3 regions of the Bacillus daqingensis genome follow, and region 2 is predicted to be linked to each of the others. Evidence: riboswitches for the same ligand, from Rfam matches in the RefSeq annotation. Region 2 holds a riboswitch; each other region holds the start of a gene.
What was found. Region 2 has a riboswitch for thiamine pyrophosphate ahead of ACFO4L_RS08790 (YkoF family thiamine/hydroxymethylpyrimidine-binding protein). Riboswitches for the same ligand answer to the same signal wherever they lie in the genome.
Positions count from the first base shown of each region.

Region 1: another riboswitch for thiamine pyrophosphate. It lies ahead of thiM (hydroxyethylthiazole kinase); the one in region 2 lies ahead of ACFO4L_RS08790 (YkoF family thiamine/hydroxymethylpyrimidine-binding protein).
Region 3: another riboswitch for thiamine pyrophosphate. It lies ahead of tenA (thiaminase II); the one in region 2 lies ahead of ACFO4L_RS08790 (YkoF family thiamine/hydroxymethylpyrimidine-binding protein).

Region 1 is NZ_JBHSGK010000001.1:81,553-87,510, reverse strand. It holds gene ACFO4L_RS00365 (nitric oxide synthase oxygenase) at 1-652, opposite strand, end outside; TPP riboswitch at 761-865, shown strand; gene thiM (hydroxyethylthiazole kinase) at 952-1,761, shown strand; gene thiD (bifunctional hydroxymethylpyrimidine kinase/phosphomethylpyrimidine kinase) at 1,758-2,585, shown strand; gene thiE (thiamine phosphate synthase) at 2,582-3,235, shown strand; gene ACFO4L_RS00345 (ThiF family adenylyltransferase) at 3,225-4,229, opposite strand; gene ade (adenine deaminase) at 4,244-5,958, opposite strand, start outside.
Region 2 is NZ_JBHSGK010000007.1:142,468-148,425, forward strand. It holds gene ACFO4L_RS08775 (gamma-glutamyltransferase family protein) at 1-544, shown strand, start outside; gene ACFO4L_RS08780 (M20/M25/M40 family metallo-hydrolase) at 576-2,726, shown strand; gene ACFO4L_RS08785 (N-formylglutamate amidohydrolase) at 2,723-3,559, shown strand; TPP riboswitch at 3,699-3,801, shown strand; gene ACFO4L_RS08790 (YkoF family thiamine/hydroxymethylpyrimidine-binding protein) at 3,977-4,591, shown strand; gene ACFO4L_RS08795 (ECF transporter S component) at 4,594-5,199, shown strand; gene ACFO4L_RS08800 (ABC transporter ATP-binding protein) at 5,174-5,958, shown strand, end outside.
Region 3 is NZ_JBHSGK010000007.1:37,168-43,125, reverse strand. It holds gene ACFO4L_RS08310 (BCCT family transporter) at 1-349, opposite strand, end outside; gene ACFO4L_RS08305 (hypothetical protein) at 626-760, opposite strand; gene ACFO4L_RS08300 (bile acid:sodium symporter family protein) at 1,267-2,232, opposite strand; gene ACFO4L_RS08295 (hypothetical protein) at 2,411-2,596, shown strand; gene tenA (thiaminase II) at 2,647-3,342, opposite strand; TPP riboswitch at 3,478-3,577, opposite strand; gene ACFO4L_RS08285 (hypothetical protein) at 3,626-4,411, opposite strand; gene ACFO4L_RS08280 (ABC transporter ATP-binding protein) at 4,411-5,106, opposite strand; gene ACFO4L_RS08275 (GntR family transcriptional regulator) at 5,103-5,480, opposite strand; gene ACFO4L_RS08270 (ABC transporter permease) at 5,503-5,958, opposite strand, start outside.

The DNA of each region.
Region 1 (5,958 bases), on a different contig from region 2:
CAATTTCAATTTCCATATCTGCAATCGCCGGTACGGCATACCATTTCAGCTGCAAATTTGAAAAAGCCTCCTCTTCCGGATGCCGAAGCGGGACTTCCAATGCCTCTTCTGCTTCCCATTCATACAGATGGATGCTGCCATCCCGCTTTTGAATCAAGAGCGGAAGGATATCGAAATCAGTCCCTTTCCCTTTCCACCCAGCGGCCTGCGCCTGCTTAGTCAATGCTGCGGAAGCCGGGTCTCCTCTGCCATCCTCATACCCGGCGTAGCGAATCAGCTGATGATTCAGCAGCTGCCATTCTGGCGGTTTACCAGGCTGTGAAGGAGGGAATATCGTCATGGCCGGCCTGATTTTACCGCCGTTTGTCGTATACCGCAGATGCTTCCGGCACGCACTAATCACTTCATCCGGCGTATTGACGTGCCGTTTATCAAAGACGGTAAGCGTATCCCAAAAAAGTCTGCCGATGCACTTGTTTGCATTCCGCCAGGCCGCCTTTGCTCCAAAAGCCAGCTCCTCAGCTGTTTGCACATACGTACCAGTCGCTTCAATTTCCTGATAAACATCGTTTAAACGGTCTGCCAATCCAGTCTTTCCCTGCTCCGTATAATACTGATGTAAGAAGGATTGTGCAGCCTGCTCGAGCGTCATTTCCACATGATTTCCTCCTGACTGTCCAGCGAAGCTGTTAATATGATAGTATAAGGAACATCAGTGCTACTGCAAGAACGAGCACGATTGTTCACAAATTAATCACGTTTGACCCGCTGGGGGTGCACCATGTGCTGAGACAGAAACTATTTTCTGATCCCCTTGAACCTGATCTGGCGTAATACCAGCGTAGGAAAGTGGATGAAAGCAGCCGTTTTCCGGACTGATCCAGCTTCCGACGAAAACGGCTTTTTTCTATTCCGCTGCGCACGACATTATATACGTGAAGGAGTGAAAGCATGACGAATCAAGTCCTCGCTCTGCGAAATCTAATTAAGAGCGACGCCCCATTAATTCATAACATTACGAATGTCGTAGTGACTAACTTTACTGCCAACGGCCTCTATGCGGCAGGCGCGAAACCAGTAATGGCATATGCTCCCGAGGAAGCCGCAGATATGGCTTCTGCAGCAGACGCGCTAGTCCTGAACATCGGCACGCTTTCAAGCGCCACAAATGAGGCGATGCTTCTGGCCGGAAAAGCGGCAAATAAACATGGAAAACCAGTCATCCTCGATCCAGTCGGAGCAGGCGCTACCTCGTTTCGGACAGAATCTGCTGCCATGCTCTTAAAGGAGCTCGACATCGCGCTTATCCGCGGGAACAGCGGGGAAATTGCAAGTCTTGCCGGGTCAGAAGCAGTTGTAAGAGGCGTAGATGCCTCTGCTGCTCCTGATGACGCGTCGCAATCTGCGGTAAAGCTTGCACGCTCCCAGCAGACGACTGTCTGCATGACAGGCGAAGTCGACGTCATTACAGACGGCAGCAGCATGATCACCGTTCATAACGGTTCTCCCTCGCTCCAGGATGTCACCGGTGCAGGATGTCTGCTGTCCTCCATTGCGGCAGCTTTTATCAGCCGGGCGGCTTCTCCGCTTGAAGGCGCAGCCGCAGCCTGCGCCTATTACGGCGTATGTGCAGAAGCAGCCGCAGCCAGACAACCATATGCAGGTCCAGGTCATTTTCAAATCCATCTGCTCGACATGCTTCAGCAGCTGACAGACGAACAGCTTGAGCAGCAACTTATTCTGAAGGAGGCATCATTATGAAAACAGCATTGACAATTGCCGGTTCTGACAGCGGCGGCGGAGCAGGAATTCAAGCCGACTTAAAAACATTTCAGGAGCTTGGCGTTTTTGGCACAAGTGCCATTACTGCTCTGACAGCTCAAAATACGGTAGGCGTTCAGGGTGTCTTCCCGGCTTCTCCAGAAGCGCTCGAAGCACAAATCACCTCCGTATTGGATGACATCGGCGCACACAGCGTAAAAACCGGTATGCTGTTCGATTCCGAACGAATTGAAATCACCGCCTCCTTTGCAGCTGAAGGCAGGCTCCCTGCGTTGGTCGTTGATCCTGTTATGGTGTCCACGACCGGAGCCGAGCTGTTGAAGGAAGAAGCCCGGACCACGATGACAGAGAAGCTTTTTCCTCATGCCTCGTTGATCACGCCAAATATTCCGGAGGCTGAAATGATCACCGGAATGTCGGGCAGTTCGCTGCAAGTTCGTAAAGAAATGGCCCGTGAACTGTTAAAATTTGGTTCAGAGGCTGTGTTATTAAAGGGAGGTCATGAACCCGATGCTGCCACAATCACCGATATTCTATTCGATGGAGCTGAATTTCACTATTTAAGCGTCGAAAAAATCGAAACAAAACATACGCACGGCACCGGCTGCACGTATGCTGCTGCCGTTGCTGCCTATCTCGCTCAAGGAAAATCCATGAAAGATGCTGTTTTTGCAGCAAAGCAGTTTATTCACCAGGCGATCCTTCATGCGCACTCTGTCGGTGAAGGAGCTGGGCCCGTTCACCATGCAGCTCACCGGACGGCGGATAAACCATTTATCAAAATGGAGGTTGAACAGACGTGACCCAGTTCGCAAAGGAAAGGCTTGCTGTTTACTTTATAGCAGGTACGCAAAATACAGACCGGCCGCTTCCGGAGCTTGTGTTTGAAGCGCTTCGAGGCGGAGTAACGATGTTCCAGCTGCGTGAAAAGGGAACTGGGAGTCTGCAGGATGAGGACGAACGCCTGGTACTTGCAAAGGAACTAAAAGAACTGTGTGCCCGGTTTCATGTGCCGTTTATCGTAAATGATGATATCGAACTGGCTCTGGCCTCAGATGCTGATGGACTCCATATCGGACAAGATGATGCGGATCCGGCTGAAGCACGGCGCAGGATTGGAGCACAGAAAATACTTGGTGTCTCCGCCCGTACGATTGCAGAGGCAGAAGCAGCTGCCGCCGTAGCCGATTACCTCGGCACAGGTCCCATGTACGCTACTTCGTCAAAGGAAGATGCGGAGAGTCCTGTAGGACCGGAGCGTATTCAGGAAATGCGAAACGCTGGTATCCATTTGCCGATAACCGCGATCGGCGGTATAACGCTCGATAACGCGAAGCCGGTATTGCGAGCCGGTGCTGATGGCGTTTCGGTAATTTCAGCGGTATCTGCAGCAGAAAACGCGGAGGCTGCTGCCTCCGCGCTTCTCTCCATCTATCGTTCCATTAACCGCTGATAAATCGCTGATACAGCCGGAGTGCCTTTTCCGTATTTGATAATCCGTGCATAAGGGCCCGCCCATCCCGAAATAACACGGTACGTGTTCCTTCGAGATCGAGCTGCAGCAGATACTCATTCTGCAGCTGGACGAGCGGCTTCAGTCTCTGAAGGACTTCTTCGATATCAACAGTCTGGGACGGTCTAACCTGAACTGTATCACGTCCGCATAGCACCGACAGCCTCGTTCCGCTGCCGTTCAAAAACGGGTAAACTGCCTCTTCGCCGCAAGAGGGGCAGTTTTTTTGCTTCATTTTAGAAGTTCCAATAACGTGTACCGCCGGTTCCCATAGATCAAACCGAACCATCCCGTCTCTAAGCTTGTCGAGGTTTCCGCTTAACAGCTTGAGCGCTTCTGCCGTTTGATAAGCGGCTGTCATCTGAACGACCGGTCCGAGAATACCTGCCGTATCGCACGTATCCCCTCCAGCCGGTACGGCGCCGACTATGCAGGAAAGACACGCTGTCTTTCCCGGAAGGATCGTACAGGCAAGTCCGCCGGAGGCAACACAAGCTCCATAAATCCAAGGGATGCTGTATTTGCTGCAAAAGTCATTCAGCAGAAGTCTCGTTTCAAAATTGTCCAGTCCGTCGAGAATCAAGTCCGCACCCTTAAAGGATGCCAGCAGTTCAGGCGTTATTTCACCGGTGATGCCTTTTATATGCACGCCGCTGTTTATCTGGCGAAGCCGCTCTTCTGCAGCTGTTGCTTTCGGCTTTTGCTCCAGCGCATCCTGCTCGGTATACAGCTGCTGGCGCTGTAAGTTCGAAGGCTCTACATAATCACGATCGACGATCGCCACAGAGCCGACGCCTGCCCGGACCATCGTTTCTGCAATCGCGCTTCCGAGCGCACCCGCTCCTGCGATCAAAACCGATGAATGGCTGATTTGTTTCTGGCCTTCCATGCCGATAGGTGCAAACAGCTCCTGCCGTGAATACCTGTCCTTCATCCAGCTTCCTCCCTTTATACCGAGCGATGCTCCCCAAGCTCACTATCGAAATACCCCATATCTGTGAGCTTTAGAGATGGAATAACCGGCAGACACATAAAGGAGAGAGCCGAGATTGGATTAAATGAGCCGTGAAAGCCTGCCTTTGTGAACGAGTGCTCTACCTGCTTCAGATCTGCTGCGGCTGATTGTGCATCGGCGGATGACATGAGTCCGGCGATATCGAGCTGCATTGCAGCCTCTACCTCTCCATCAATCACAAGGGCAAGTCCTCCCTGCATGTCTTCTACCGTTTTTACCGCCAGCACTATTTCTTCGTCTGAATAGCCCGCTGCCACAATGTTGTGTGAATCATGCGCGGTCGTTAGTGCGAACGCCCCTTTCGTAAACTTCAGCCCTTTGATAAAACCGACTCCAATATGTCCTGTTTCATGATGACGCTCCAATACGACCAGCTTCATCATATCCTGCTCGGGGTCCTGCTGGAAATAGCCGTCTTGTACCGGAAGCCGGTAGAACCCTTTTCCGGTTACGATACTGTCAGGCCGGTATTCAATGCAGAGCGCTTCTTCCTTCTCTGCTTTCACCTTTAACTCTTCCTCCTGAAACGGCCTTAAATTGACAGAAGTTATCAGCGCTTCAGGAGGCGGGACCTGCTCAGATGATCCTGCTGAAAGCCTGCCCTCTTCTGCTGTCAGTTTCCCGCCGCAAAAGACGTGCGACGGACGAAAATCATTCAGATCATCGACTATCAGCAGATCAGCATCTCGGCCAGGTGCCACCGCTCCTTTCGTATGAAGCTGAAAACATTCTGCAGCATGGAGTGTCGCCATCTGAACCGCTGTTACCGGATCGAGACCCTCGTTAACGGCAATGCGGATAGACGCATCGATACTGCCATCATCCATCAGCTCATCAAGATGCTTATCATCGGTGCAAAATAGAAATCTGCGGGCGTTTCCGGCAGTAACAGCTGGCAGCACCTGGCGCAGGTCCTTCGCAGCTGACCCTTCACGGATTATCACATGCATGCCGCTGCGGACCCGCTCCAACGCCTCATCAGCTGTTGTACATTCATGATCAGTCGTGATACCTGCTGCGGCATAAACATTCACCTGGTGCGCTGAAAATCCTGCACCGTGTCCATCGATATTCAGTCCTCTTTCTTCAGCGTCCGCCAATTTTGTCATCATATCTTCGTTCCGCTGCTCGACCGCAGGATAGTTCATCACCTCTGCGAGTCCAATAACGCGGGGGTGTTCATAAAATGGACGAAGCTCTGCAGCGTTTAATTCCGCACCTGCATGTTCGAATGGCGTGGCCGGAACGCAGGACGGCAGCATGAACCGAACATCCAGCGGCACGTTTTCAGAATCATCCAGCATATAGCGGATCCCCTCTGCTCCTTTCACATTTGCGATTTCATGAGGATCGGTGACGACCGTTGTGACCCCCTTCGGTACGACGACGTCGGAAAACCTCGCCGGAGAAACCATGGACGACTCGATGTGAACATGTCCATCTATTAAGCCAGGAACGACGTACCGTCCGTTCACGTCCAATTCTTCTTTTCCTGTAAATTCACCGATACCTGCGATAATACCGTCCTGAATCGCAATATCGCCAGTTTCAATTTCACCTGAGAACACATTGACGATGCTTGCTCTTTTCAAAACCAAATCAGCCTGCTGCTCATTTGCAGCGGTTTTAATGGTGCTCCTTCTCGTTG
Region 2 (5,958 bases):
CGGGAATACCGTAGGCATTACGCAGTCTGTGGAGCTCGTATTCGGCAGCAAGCGGATGGCAAAAGGACTTGGCTTTTTTTATAACAATTACATGAGTGCATTTGAATACAAAGATAAAACGCATCCTTATTTTCTGCTTCCGGGCGGGGTGCCGTGGAGCAGCGTTGCGCCGGTACTGATTAAAAAACGCGGTAAAATTCAGTATCTGCTCGGCAGCCCAGGAAGTGCCCGTATTTCAACAACTCTTGCACAGGTGATCGTGCGGCTGATTGATAAAGGTGAGTCACTGGAGGATGCCATTGCCGCACCGCGTTTCCATGCGTCTGACCAGGGTGAACTGATGATCGAAAAAGACCGTTTTTCCAAGCAGGTGTATGAAGCGCTGCAGCTGGCCAGTTTTAAACTGCAGCGAAAAGATGCGTACAGTTTTTATACGGGCTGTGTTCAGGGAGTCCAGCTTCCTGTACGGTTTTGGGAAAAGTACCAGGGAGTTGCAGACCCGCGCCGTGATGGCACGGCAGAAGGGCCGGAACAGACTCATTAATGACTACTATTAGGAAGAAGGGTGTGTTTGCGTGAAAATAGCAGTGGTGTACAACAGAGAAAGCCAAGCCGTCATTAACTTATTTGGAACGCAGAATCGGGAGAAATATGGTTTGGAAACGATCCGGCTCATTCGGGAAGGATTGAAAAAAGGCGGGCACGAAGTAAAAACGTTTGAAGGCGATAAAAACCTGATTCAAAACCTGGAAGATTTTATGCCCTCCGTTATTTTAGGAGAGCGGCCTGGTCTTGTTTTCAACTTAAGCTACGGTATCCAAGGGCGCGGCAGATACATGCACGTGCCCGGCATGCTGGAAATGCTCGGCATTCCTTACGTCGGTTCAGGTCCGGAAACGCATGCTCTAGCGCTCGATAAAGTTGTGACAAAAATCCTGCTCATGCAGCAGGGGCTGCCTACACCAAAATTTGCTGTTCTTGATAAGCCGGACAGCCCGCTGCGGGAGTCGCTTACCTATCCTCTTATCGTAAAACCAAAGGACGAAGCGGTATCGTTCGGTTTGAAAATCGTGCATAACGAAGAAGAGCTTCGCGAAGGCGTCCGTGTCATCTATGAAACATACAACGCTCCGACGCTCGTAGAAGAGTACATCGAAGGCCGGGAAGTAAACGTAGCGCTGATCGGCAACAATCCGGTAGAAGCACTTCCGCCGGTTGAACTCGTATTCGGGGAAGGTCCGCAAATTTATACGTTTGAAGACAAGAAAAATCAAAGCGGCCGGACCGTCGAAAAAGTCTGCCCGGCGCCGCTCTCCGATGAAGAAACAGAACGAGTGAAAGAGCTGGCTGTACAGACGTTTAATGCGCTTCACTGTCATGACAGTGCGAGGGTCGACTTCCGCATTGACCGGGAAGGGAACCCGTATATTTTGGAAGTGAACTCAATGGCCAGTCTTGGTGCAGACGGCTCGCTCGTGTTTGCGGCCGATAAAATCGGCATGGATTATGCGGCGCTCGTTAACCGGCTGATCGATGTGACGTGTGAACGCTATTTTGGCAAGGATTTCTTTGATCAGGAATCATATGAAATGAAGACGACTGCGGATAAATTGTTTAAGCGGCTTACCACTACGCGCGGCAGGCTGGAAGAAGAGCTGAAAAGCTGGACGAATCTTTCCTCGAGAACAGAGGATGCAGTCGGCTTAAGCAGCGTACGGAAACGGCTTGAGGAACGGCTTGCAAAGCTGTCGCTGAAGGAAGTTCCCGAACTGACTAACGGCAGGTCGGCATGGACGTGGGAAACGAAGGCAGGTCTTAAAGGAGGAACGCTTCTCGTGGTTCCGATCGATGTGCCGGGGAAGCGAACCGGTTATCCGCTCTCGTTTCGAAAGGAGCAGGAATGGATTTATGGCGAAGGGGTCGCCTCCAGCCGCGCGGGAATTACAACAGCTCTTGCAGCCTTGAAGGCACTGAAGGATGAGAAAAAGCTTGCGGGCACGAAAACGGGTATTTTCTTTTATGCTGATGAAGGACGCGGGATGCGCTATTCCTCTGCGATGCTCGAAAAAGCAGCGGCAGAGGCTGAGGATGTTATCGTGCTGCAGCCGGGCTTTGTGGAAGGAAAAGTCGTCGATCAGCGCCGCGGTTCACGTGACTATCACATCATTGCGGAGGGAGACCCGGAGCGCATCGGCAGAAAAAGCCAGCCGCTTGACGTGCTTACGTGGTTTCTGGATCAGACAGCGAGTCTGCGTGAGTTAAGCAGCCGCCGAAAAAAGATCGCTGTCTCCGTCCAGGATATTCAATCCGAACGGTACAGCGTCCTCATGCCGCATCGCGTCACAGCAACGATTGCCGTTACTTATTTGGACGATAAGCTGGCAGAAGAAGCAGAAGAACAAATGAAAAAGCTGTTCAGACCAGGTCGTACGGGAATGAAAACGTACATTGAACAAATCACAGCCCGGCCGCCGCTGAGACGGCAAAAGAGTCACCCGATGTTGGAGCGGCTGGAGCACTGGGCAAAGGCCTATCAGCTGCCTTTTGGAACAGAATCAAGCTTGCTGGCGACAGCGTCCGGAGTCGTACCGGAGCATATTCCGTGTATTTGCGGATTTTCACCGGCAAGCAGAAGGCTGTATACGCCGGATGAGGCGATGCATCGAAGTGAGCTTGTACAGCGGGCAGTCCTGTTAGCACTTTACCTGCAGGAGGAATCTACATGAAGCAAGCTCTCCTTCCGATTTTGATTTCAGTCCCTCACGGGGGATCGCATATGCCGGACCATTTAAAAGAAAGACTGCTGCTGTCCGAGGCGGACGTTGTTCGTGACGGCGACACGTGGACGCAGGAGCTGTTTGATTTCCGCGGCAGCGTGCAGACGTTTATGGCAGCTGATACTGCCAGGGTCGTCATTGACCTGAACAGGGATCCGACGGACCGTCCTCCAGCAAATCCGGACGGAATTGTCAAAACGCTCACTGTCGACGGCCAGCAGGTGTGGAGCGAACCGTTGAGCGACGAGGAAACGAATAGTCTGATTGAAGCCGTACATGCTCCGTATCATCAAAAGCTGATGCATGCATCTAGTGAAGAAGGGCTGCGTTTTGCAGTGGATTGCCATACGATGCTGGACATTGGACCGGCTAAGGACGGCAATACGTGGGAACAGCGTCCGTTAATGTGCATCAGCAACCGCGGCAGTGCAGGCGGAGGCAGAGAGACAGAGACGATCACGGCGCCGCCGGAATTCATGCAGCTGTTTAAGCAGGAGCTGGAACGGGAGTTTGCAGATGAAATGGTAGAAGGAATCCCGCTTGTGCTTGTAAACGCCCCGTTCAGAGGCGGGTACATTACGCAGCTGCACGGACCGCGGACAGATATTCCGTGGATACAGCTTGAGCTGAACAGGCGCCTGTACCTGCCGGCTGCAGCGGGTCCCGTCCCGTCCGCTGCTGATCTGGAGCGGCTGACGAAGCTTCGTGACAAACTGCTCCTTGTACTGGAGCGAGTGGCAGCACCTGCGCAGCCTGAGGCGGGGGAAGAACCTGCTTCCTAAACGATCAGACAATAGGAGCCTGCAGCAGGCTCTCGCTTTGCTGCAAGGGCCGGGTTTGTTCGCAGGGAAGAGGTGCTTTTCGGCAGCGGGCTTTACAGAGTACCGCTTGAAAGGGTACAATGAGGCTACAATTCGATACGGAACGCACTGGGGGTGCTGCAATGCTGAGAGACGGGTCTTCCCGTTAACCCTTTGAACCCGAACTGGATAATACCAGCGTGGGGAAGTGCAGGCGGCTTTCTTTGCCGGTTACCTGCATCTTCTGAGACTGATCATGAAGATGCTCTTTTTTTTCGGTGCCGCCTGTCAGAATAAATGAATTTTCAGCATGTAAGACAGTCCCGCGGGGGGACTGTCTTTTTTTCGTTCGAATCGTAAAATAATCTGGCGTTCGCCGCCGGCTGGAGGAATGTTTCAATGAGTCAGGTCAGTTGTGGAACAAGCAGAATTGTAGGAGTGCGCTTTGCGGTATATCCGATGTCCGATCAGTTTGCGGACATTATCAAATCCGCTTTGCAAGAGGTTGATACGTCGAAAGTATGGATGCAGACAGATGATATTACGACCTGTGTCCGCGGCAGGAGTGAGCACGTTTTTGATGTCGCTGAAGCTGTATTCGTACAAGCGGCAAAGAACGGCACGCACACGGTGTTTAACGGTACGTTTTCGATCGGCTGTCCTGGAGACAGTGAGGGCGACACGTATATGTCAGAAGACGGCATGCGCTTGAATAAAGAAGCATCGGCCGACACAAACGTAGAAGCAGCGACCCATTTCGCCCTATATCCAATGAACAACCCGGAGTATATGCAAGTCATTGCCGACCAGGTTGAAACGGCAAAAGAGCACGGTACGTTTACGAAAGGCGTTCATTATGCGTCACGGCTCGATGGATCAGCGAATGAGGTGTTCGGGACACTTGAAGAAATATTTGTTGATACAGCGCAGTCGAGCTCGCACGGACACGTAACGATGACCGCCACAGTATCTGCGAACAGCCCGTCGAAAAAAGACAATGAGAGGAACGGCTGATGCTGCTTAGAGACTGGAAGCTGAAAGAAATTGTCCTGATGTCCATTCTCGGCGTCGTATTTGCCTTTATTTATCTCGGCTTTTACTTCTTCGGTCAAGGTCTGCGAAATGCACTCATGCCGTTCGGCCTCGCGCCGTTCGGCTATGAGCTGATTTTTGGAATTTGGTTTATCGTTTCCATTGTAGCGGCCTACATCATCCGGAAAAAGGGCGCTGCGTTCTGGTCGGAGCTGATAGCAGGCACGGTACAGGTGCTGGTCGGGAGCCCGGCAGGCCCACAGTTGATCATTTCTGCGGCGATTCAGGGGCTCGGTGCCGAAGCTGCGTTTGCAGCGACAAAATGGAAAAATTATTCCCTCTGGGTGCTTATTGCAGCGGGGATGTCCGCTGCGCTGTTCAGCTACGCCTGGGGCTGGTTCCAGTCCGGCCTGGCTGCACTTCCGGCAGGCTTGATTATTGCAACGCTGCTCGTCAGATTGGCAAGCGGTGCGCTGCTCGCCGGCGTACTCGGAAAATGGATCAGCGATCAGCTCGCCAAGACGGGGGTGCTCAGAGGCTATGCATTAGGGAAGGTGAAACAGCATGGACGGATTCGAAAAGCATCCTAAACCTCCTGTCATAGAGCTTAAGCGCGTCAGCTTTGCCTATGAAGAAGAAGCTCCGCTTCTTCACGATATCAGTCTTCAATTTCAGGCAGGCGAATGCTGCCTGATCGGAGGCGCGAGCGGGAGCGGGAAAAGCACGCTCGCTCTGATCATGAACGGACTCTATCCAGAAGCGGTGGAAGGAACGATGCGCGGCGAGGTCCGGCTGCATGGACGACCGCTTTCCAGCTATAGGAAAGGGGAAGCAGCACAGCACATCGGCGTCTTGTTTCAGGACCCGGAGAGTCAGTTCTGTATGATCAGTGTGGAAGACGAGCTGGCGTTTGTGCTCGAAAATATTGCCGCTCCACGAGACGTAATGGACGAACGAATCGATCATGTGCTGAGAGAAACAGACATGACCGACTTTCGCCACCGGGCTATTCATGAGCTGTCCGGCGGCCAGAAGCAGAAGATTGCGCTTGCTTCCGTGCTGCTTCTTGATCCGGAGGTGCTGATCGTCGATGAACCGGCGGCCAATCTTGATCCAGCTTCAGGAGAAGAGCTGGTAGAGCTGATCGGCCGAATCCGCCGATCACGCGGCTGTACGGTGTTGATTATCGAGCATCAGGCTGACCGCTGGCTGTCCCTTCTAGACCGGGCCGTGTTTCTTGCAGCCGGCAGCGTCATGCTGGACGGGAGTCCGGATACTATCTATCAAACGAAACGAAGCCTGCTTAAACGCGAAGGCATTCATCTGCCTTTCCGATACGATCCGCTTCC
Region 3 (5,958 bases), 110 kb from region 2:
CCACCATGCCGGTTCTCATAATCGTCGAGCCAAGCCCCATTGCAATTAAAATGGAGGCATATTCAAACAGAGTAAATCGCGGCTTCTCAGCCGGGTCGCCAAGCACGACGTTGCCAAGCTTGGAAAAAGATAAATACAGCCCTGCTCCTAGTAAAATAATAGCGTACCAGATGTAGCCCCAGTTGAACACCGCCACAATGACATCGAATGTATATTCCAGCACTCCAAGCGCCTGGTCTTCATAAAGCGACAGCGGAACAATCATGGCGATAATAATAAGCAGCGATGGTAAAAAGAGCTTATAATCGATCAGCTTTCCTTCCGGTCGCTGGTCCTTATTTTGTTCCATCATCCTTCCTCCTATTCTTTCCATCCTAATTATTAGTCTTTCCAACTATTTGTTTTCCTTTTAACTGTCATCCAAAACATATTTGCACGAAACTGAGAATTCGTGCTCACACGATATCTGGCTTTCTGTATCTTTTTCCTTGGTTGTATCCGCAAAAAAACAGCTCCGCTGGAAAAGCGGAGCTGTTTTCAAAGTGTGGATAAAGTCATTTTAAATGAATAACGTTGCACCTGCCTGCATCTACGGACACTCGCTTTCCGGAGGGAACGGCCTCAGCTAACCGCTCCCTCCTGCTGTCGGAAGCGCTGGATCTTCGCCTCGTTCGGATCCTCCTGGAGTCGAGATCCTCCAATTTGGCAGCTGCCAGTCCGGTTGAAACGCCTGGTGATGATTCACACGTGCTTGTTCCATATGGGTGGAACCTTTATATAGGCAACGCTTCGATGTCGAATAAGGATGACCAGTGCTTTCACGTATGTACCATGGAACAGTCGTATCTACCGATCGGAACGTTTTTCTCCAACAAACAAATCCATTTTCCCTTCGTGTCCGGCGTGCCCGTGGAAGCCGCGCAGCCTGAAGATTCCGTGCCGCTCAGATCTGCGAGCGGCATCCACGCACGAGCGGAGCCGGACTGGCTTTTGAAGGCTTCTCGTGAGAAGCCTGAGTCCGAGTGAAGCCGTGCCTTTCTTCCCTTCATACGGGATCACCCTGAGAAATAGCTGAAGGCCAGCCCACGGCAGGCTCGGTTAACAGAGGGGAAAGTCAACCAAACGAATAAATAATTAAGTTGAGACTTTTTCAACAGCCTGAAAACAAGGAAGGACATTATTCATATGTCACTTTTGCCTATCGGTCCTGCTGTTAGCTTTTCATTTTCAAGCCGCCCGCTGTTTTGCATGGTCAACACCGAAAAGCTATGACACGCGAGATTGTTGATTCAATGACTTCGGGTCCGGCTGCTTTCCACGGCTCCAATACGATACGAGTGCCGGGCCGGAGATGTTATGCCATACGGAAAAGATTGCACTAGGAAGTGCTGCAAGCGGACTGAAATGAGCCGTTGCGAGCGCTGCGCCTAAGCCGGAGTTTTGCATGCCTGTTTCAATGGAAACCGCCCTGCGCTTGGTTTCGTCAAGTCCGGCCCATTTAGCAGCCAGGTAGCCGAGGGCCAGTCCAGCCCCGTTATGCAAAATCACGGCTGCAAAAACGGCCGCTCCGGAAGTCACGATGTTTTCAGCATTAGCTGCGACAACACCTGAAACGATCAACATAATGGCGCCGACCGAAACCAACGGCAGTGCCGCCTGGCCTCTCTCGACAGCAGCCGGAAGAAATCTTGCTGCTAAAATCCCGAGTGCTATCGGAATCAAAATGACCTCCACAATCGACATGAACATATCACCTGCTCCGACCGGAAGCCATTGATTCGCAAGGAGAAAGACGATCAGCGGAGTAAACAGCGGTGCCAGCATCGTCGACACACTGGTCATCGCGACTGATACCGGTACATCTCCTTTTGAAAGATAAACCATCACGTTCGACGCTGTCCCGCCTGGACATGCTCCGACCAGCACCAGTCCTGCCGCAAGTTCAGGCGGCAAATTGAGCAGATAGGCAATGCCAAAGGCTGTCAGCGGCATGATCAGAAACTGTGCCAGCAGACCGATCGCAACCGGCATTGGCTGCTTGGCTACTACTTTAAAATCGGCAAGCTTCATCGTCGTTCCCATACCGAACATGACGATCCCCAGCAGAATAGTAATGTACGCACCGACCCAGGTAAACGTTGCCGGTGACAAATACGCAATAAATGCTACGACAAGAACGATCAGAGCAAAGTAGCGGCTGACTAATGCTCCGATTTGCTGAACAGCTTTCATGGATAAAAACTCCTTCTAACAATAAAATGTACCACGAAAAAAGAAAACAGCAGCCGCTTGGGCGCTGTTTTCAAACTCGCGTAAGTATTCTCACAGTGTAAATAATTCTGACAATATCCGCAATACCTTTTTCCATATTTCTGCTGTGATATGCTGGAGTGAGAAAGGGAGGCTTATCATGAACCTTGTGAAACCGCTGCTCTGGATCAATTTAATTGGCAGTCTCGCTGCTCTGATCGTTTACGCCGTGACAGCTGACCGCTTCAACTACCGAGATGATTTTCTTATTCTCGTCGGTCTTTTTGCCGGCGTAAGCGCTCTTGGTCTGCTGCTGAGCCGAAACCTGCCAAATGAAAAGCAATAATGAGCAAGGCACTGAATAAGAATCGTTTTTTCAGTGCCCTGTTCTGTCGTTTACAATGACGAGATGCTGCTTTGCAGTCGGACCGGCCATTCTTCCTGCTCATACGCCATCGTCCAGAATTGATGCTCAAGCTGGCTGCTTTTTAAAAAATGGGAGAGCATCAGCTCTTTTTCACGTTCTCCTGCCTGCTCCGCGCAGGCATCGATCTTCGCCATGAACGTTTCTGTGATCGTGCCGACTTCATCGTTTCCGTAAAAGCTGATCCAGTCGTAGAATGGGTGCTGCTTATCCGGATTAACCTCTGACTTCAGCTTGCGGCCGATTTCCCAGTATGTCCATGGACATGGAGCGAGCGCAGCAAGTGTTTCCCCAAGGCTGCCGTTAATGGACGCTTCCATCATATGGCGCGTATAGTGATGAGCCGTCGGTGCAAGCGGCGCTTTCTGTAAATCTTCATAGCGGACGCCTGCGACTTCACAGAAGTTATTGTGCGGATGAATTTCCTCATTCAGAACGAAGCCGATCTGCTCCTGAAAAAACGTCATATCCTCTCTGGTTGTGCATTTGGAAACGGCGAGACCATAGATCCGGCAGAAGGTGGTCAAGTATTCATAATCCTGCATGACGTAGTGGATCAGTGCCTGCTTTGGCACATTCCCTTCCCCGATTCCTTTTACAAACGGGTGCTCAAAAATCGCACTGAAAATAGGGTCTGCTTCCTGTCTCAGCTTTTCTGAAAATCGCATTGTGTAGGCCCTCCTGATTATTCCGGCGTACCGGATGATTTGGACGAACACCCACTCTCCGGACACGAAAAAAGTGCTTCTCAGTCCGGAGAAAGAGAAGCACCTGAAAGCGTAAACGGTCTTCACGCGACCATTTCAGACACATTCCCACTTTCCTCCGCTGGTATCAACCAGATCAGGTTCAAAGGGTCCGGCGTAAGCCGTCTCAGCCTTTTGGGCTCCCCTAGTGGATATTCTGTTTTCACTGTATCAAAATTCCCAGCTGCTTACAACTGTTTCCTGGTTAGGCCTGAACAAAGCGGTCCATCAGCCATGAAAACAGGACGATAACAGCTGTAATCGCAAGCAGTTCAAACGCAATTTCTCCAGCGAATAAATAAATGCCTTCTTCTACTTCCAGCTGAAAAGTCGCACTTCCCACAACAGCCTCTTGAAGCTGCGCCTCCGCATCAAACAGCTGCCCGTGCCGAAACATCGCTTCATAGACCGGCGTCTGCGTAAATCGCATAATTGCATACACAAACACCCCCCAGACGGCGATACCGACTGCCCAGCCAAACGGCTTGATGATTCGCATCATCAAAATGGTAAACACCGCTCCTAATCCAAGCGTAATCCCAACTGACATCAGCAGGCCGAGGAGCAGCGGATACAGTGCCCGCAACGCATCAGAGATTACGGCAATCCCGTTCTCTTCCACTTGCTGCGCATGTTCGCCAAAGAGACTGAGTGTCCAAAAACCGACGGCCGTCAGCAGCACTACCGAGATCAGAAACTGTGTGAATCCTACCGCGAGCTTCGAGGTGACGAGCTTCCAGCCGGATGCCGGGATATTCAGCCACGTCCACTGCGTTTTTCCTTTCCATTCTCCATGGAATGAGAGTGCCCAGACGAGAAACAGGAACACCGTATGAATTCCAACGCTTAAAAATCCAAGTAAAATACTGTAGCCGGATCCGGTAAAGGCAAAGTAAATCATCGCGGCATATGCGAGCAGAAGAATGCCCATGATGACGGCGAATCGCGGGATACTTTCCTGCCATTCCTTTTTCCATAGCGATAACCACATTAGACCGTCACCTCCCGCAGAACGTCTATCAGTGATTTCCGTTTCTCTTCTTTCAGGTCCTCGACGTTCCGGTCGACAACGATTCGGCCTTCGTGCACGATCAGTACATGATCGAGAAACGGTTCAAGCTCTTTTACTTCGTGGCTTGTGATCAGGCAGAGCTGGCGGTCGACGTCCAGATGCGTCACGATCAGCTTGAGAATGTCTTCCCGCACTAGCGGGTCCATCCCGGAGAGTGGTTCATCCAGACAGAGCACAGGTGTTTTCCTTGCCATCGTTACCGCGAGCTTTCCCCGCGCTTTGTTTCCGCGCGAAAGCTCTTTGACTTTATCAGACTCATGCAGCTTCATTTCTTTTAGCAACGTCATGGCTAGCTCTTGGTCAAAGTCGGGATACACTCCTGCTGCAAATGAGACGGTGCCTTTAATCGTCATGTAATCGTAAAGCGAATCCTCCTCCGAGAGGTAAGCGGCGACTGCGCCGCTTTTTCGACCTGCTTGTTCACCATTCAGCTCGACTGATCCGCTGCTGGGACGGATCAATCCGCAAATAAGCTTTAAAAGCGTTGATTTGCCGCTCCCGTTCGGTCCGATGATACCGGTGATGCCGGCTTTCGGCAACTGAATTTCCAATTGGCTGAGCGCTTCTTTTCTTCCGTATTTTTTCGTCAGCTTGTGCAGATTCACCTCTGTCATGACGAACCTCCCTTTTCATCCCACGCATGCTGAAGCAGTCCGATTGCAGTATCTTTGTCGATGCCGAGCTGCTCCATACTATATTTAAACCGGTCTGCCTGTACGGCAGCCTGACTGCGGCGCAGTTCTTCGATCACCGGCTGTTCGGTAGTCACGAATGTTCCCTGTCCTCGCTTTGATTCCACGATGTTTTCACGCTCCAGCTCCATATAAGTTCTTGAAACCGTATTCGGGTTGACCCCTGCCTCCGCTGCCAGCAGGCGGACTGACGGCAGCTTCTCACCCGGCGCAAGATCACCGCGGCAGATCCGCTGGCTGATATGATCCATCAGCTGCTGATAAATCGGCTGGTAGTCATTGAATTCCATAGCCATTCCTTCACCTCTCTACTCCGTTCTAATCGAGCACGTCCTGTACGGTGAACCGCCAGAAGGAAACAGCGAGAAAAGCAGCTCCATAAAGCGCCATCACGAGACCGGAAACAGCAAGTGAGACGTCCACTACGCCGGGAAAGCCCATAAAGCGTGATGCCAGATCCGTATGCGAAAACAGAAACACGTTTGCGATGCTGTAATCTGCAATCAGCATTGCAGCTGTGCTGCCGGTAAACAGCAGCACGAGCGAAACTCCGATTCCGAGTGCGCTGCTTTTAAACACGGTGCCGATCATAAAGGCAATTGCAGTAAACAGCAGCAGATCCACAAACCAAAGGCTGTACATCGCGGCGATATAGCTGTAAACCCCGTGTGCCGTCATACCATCCATTGCCGTCTGCACCACATATCCCTCCGGAAGATTCCATCCATAGAACAGCATACCTGATACAAACGAGGAAGCAAACAGCAAACCTGT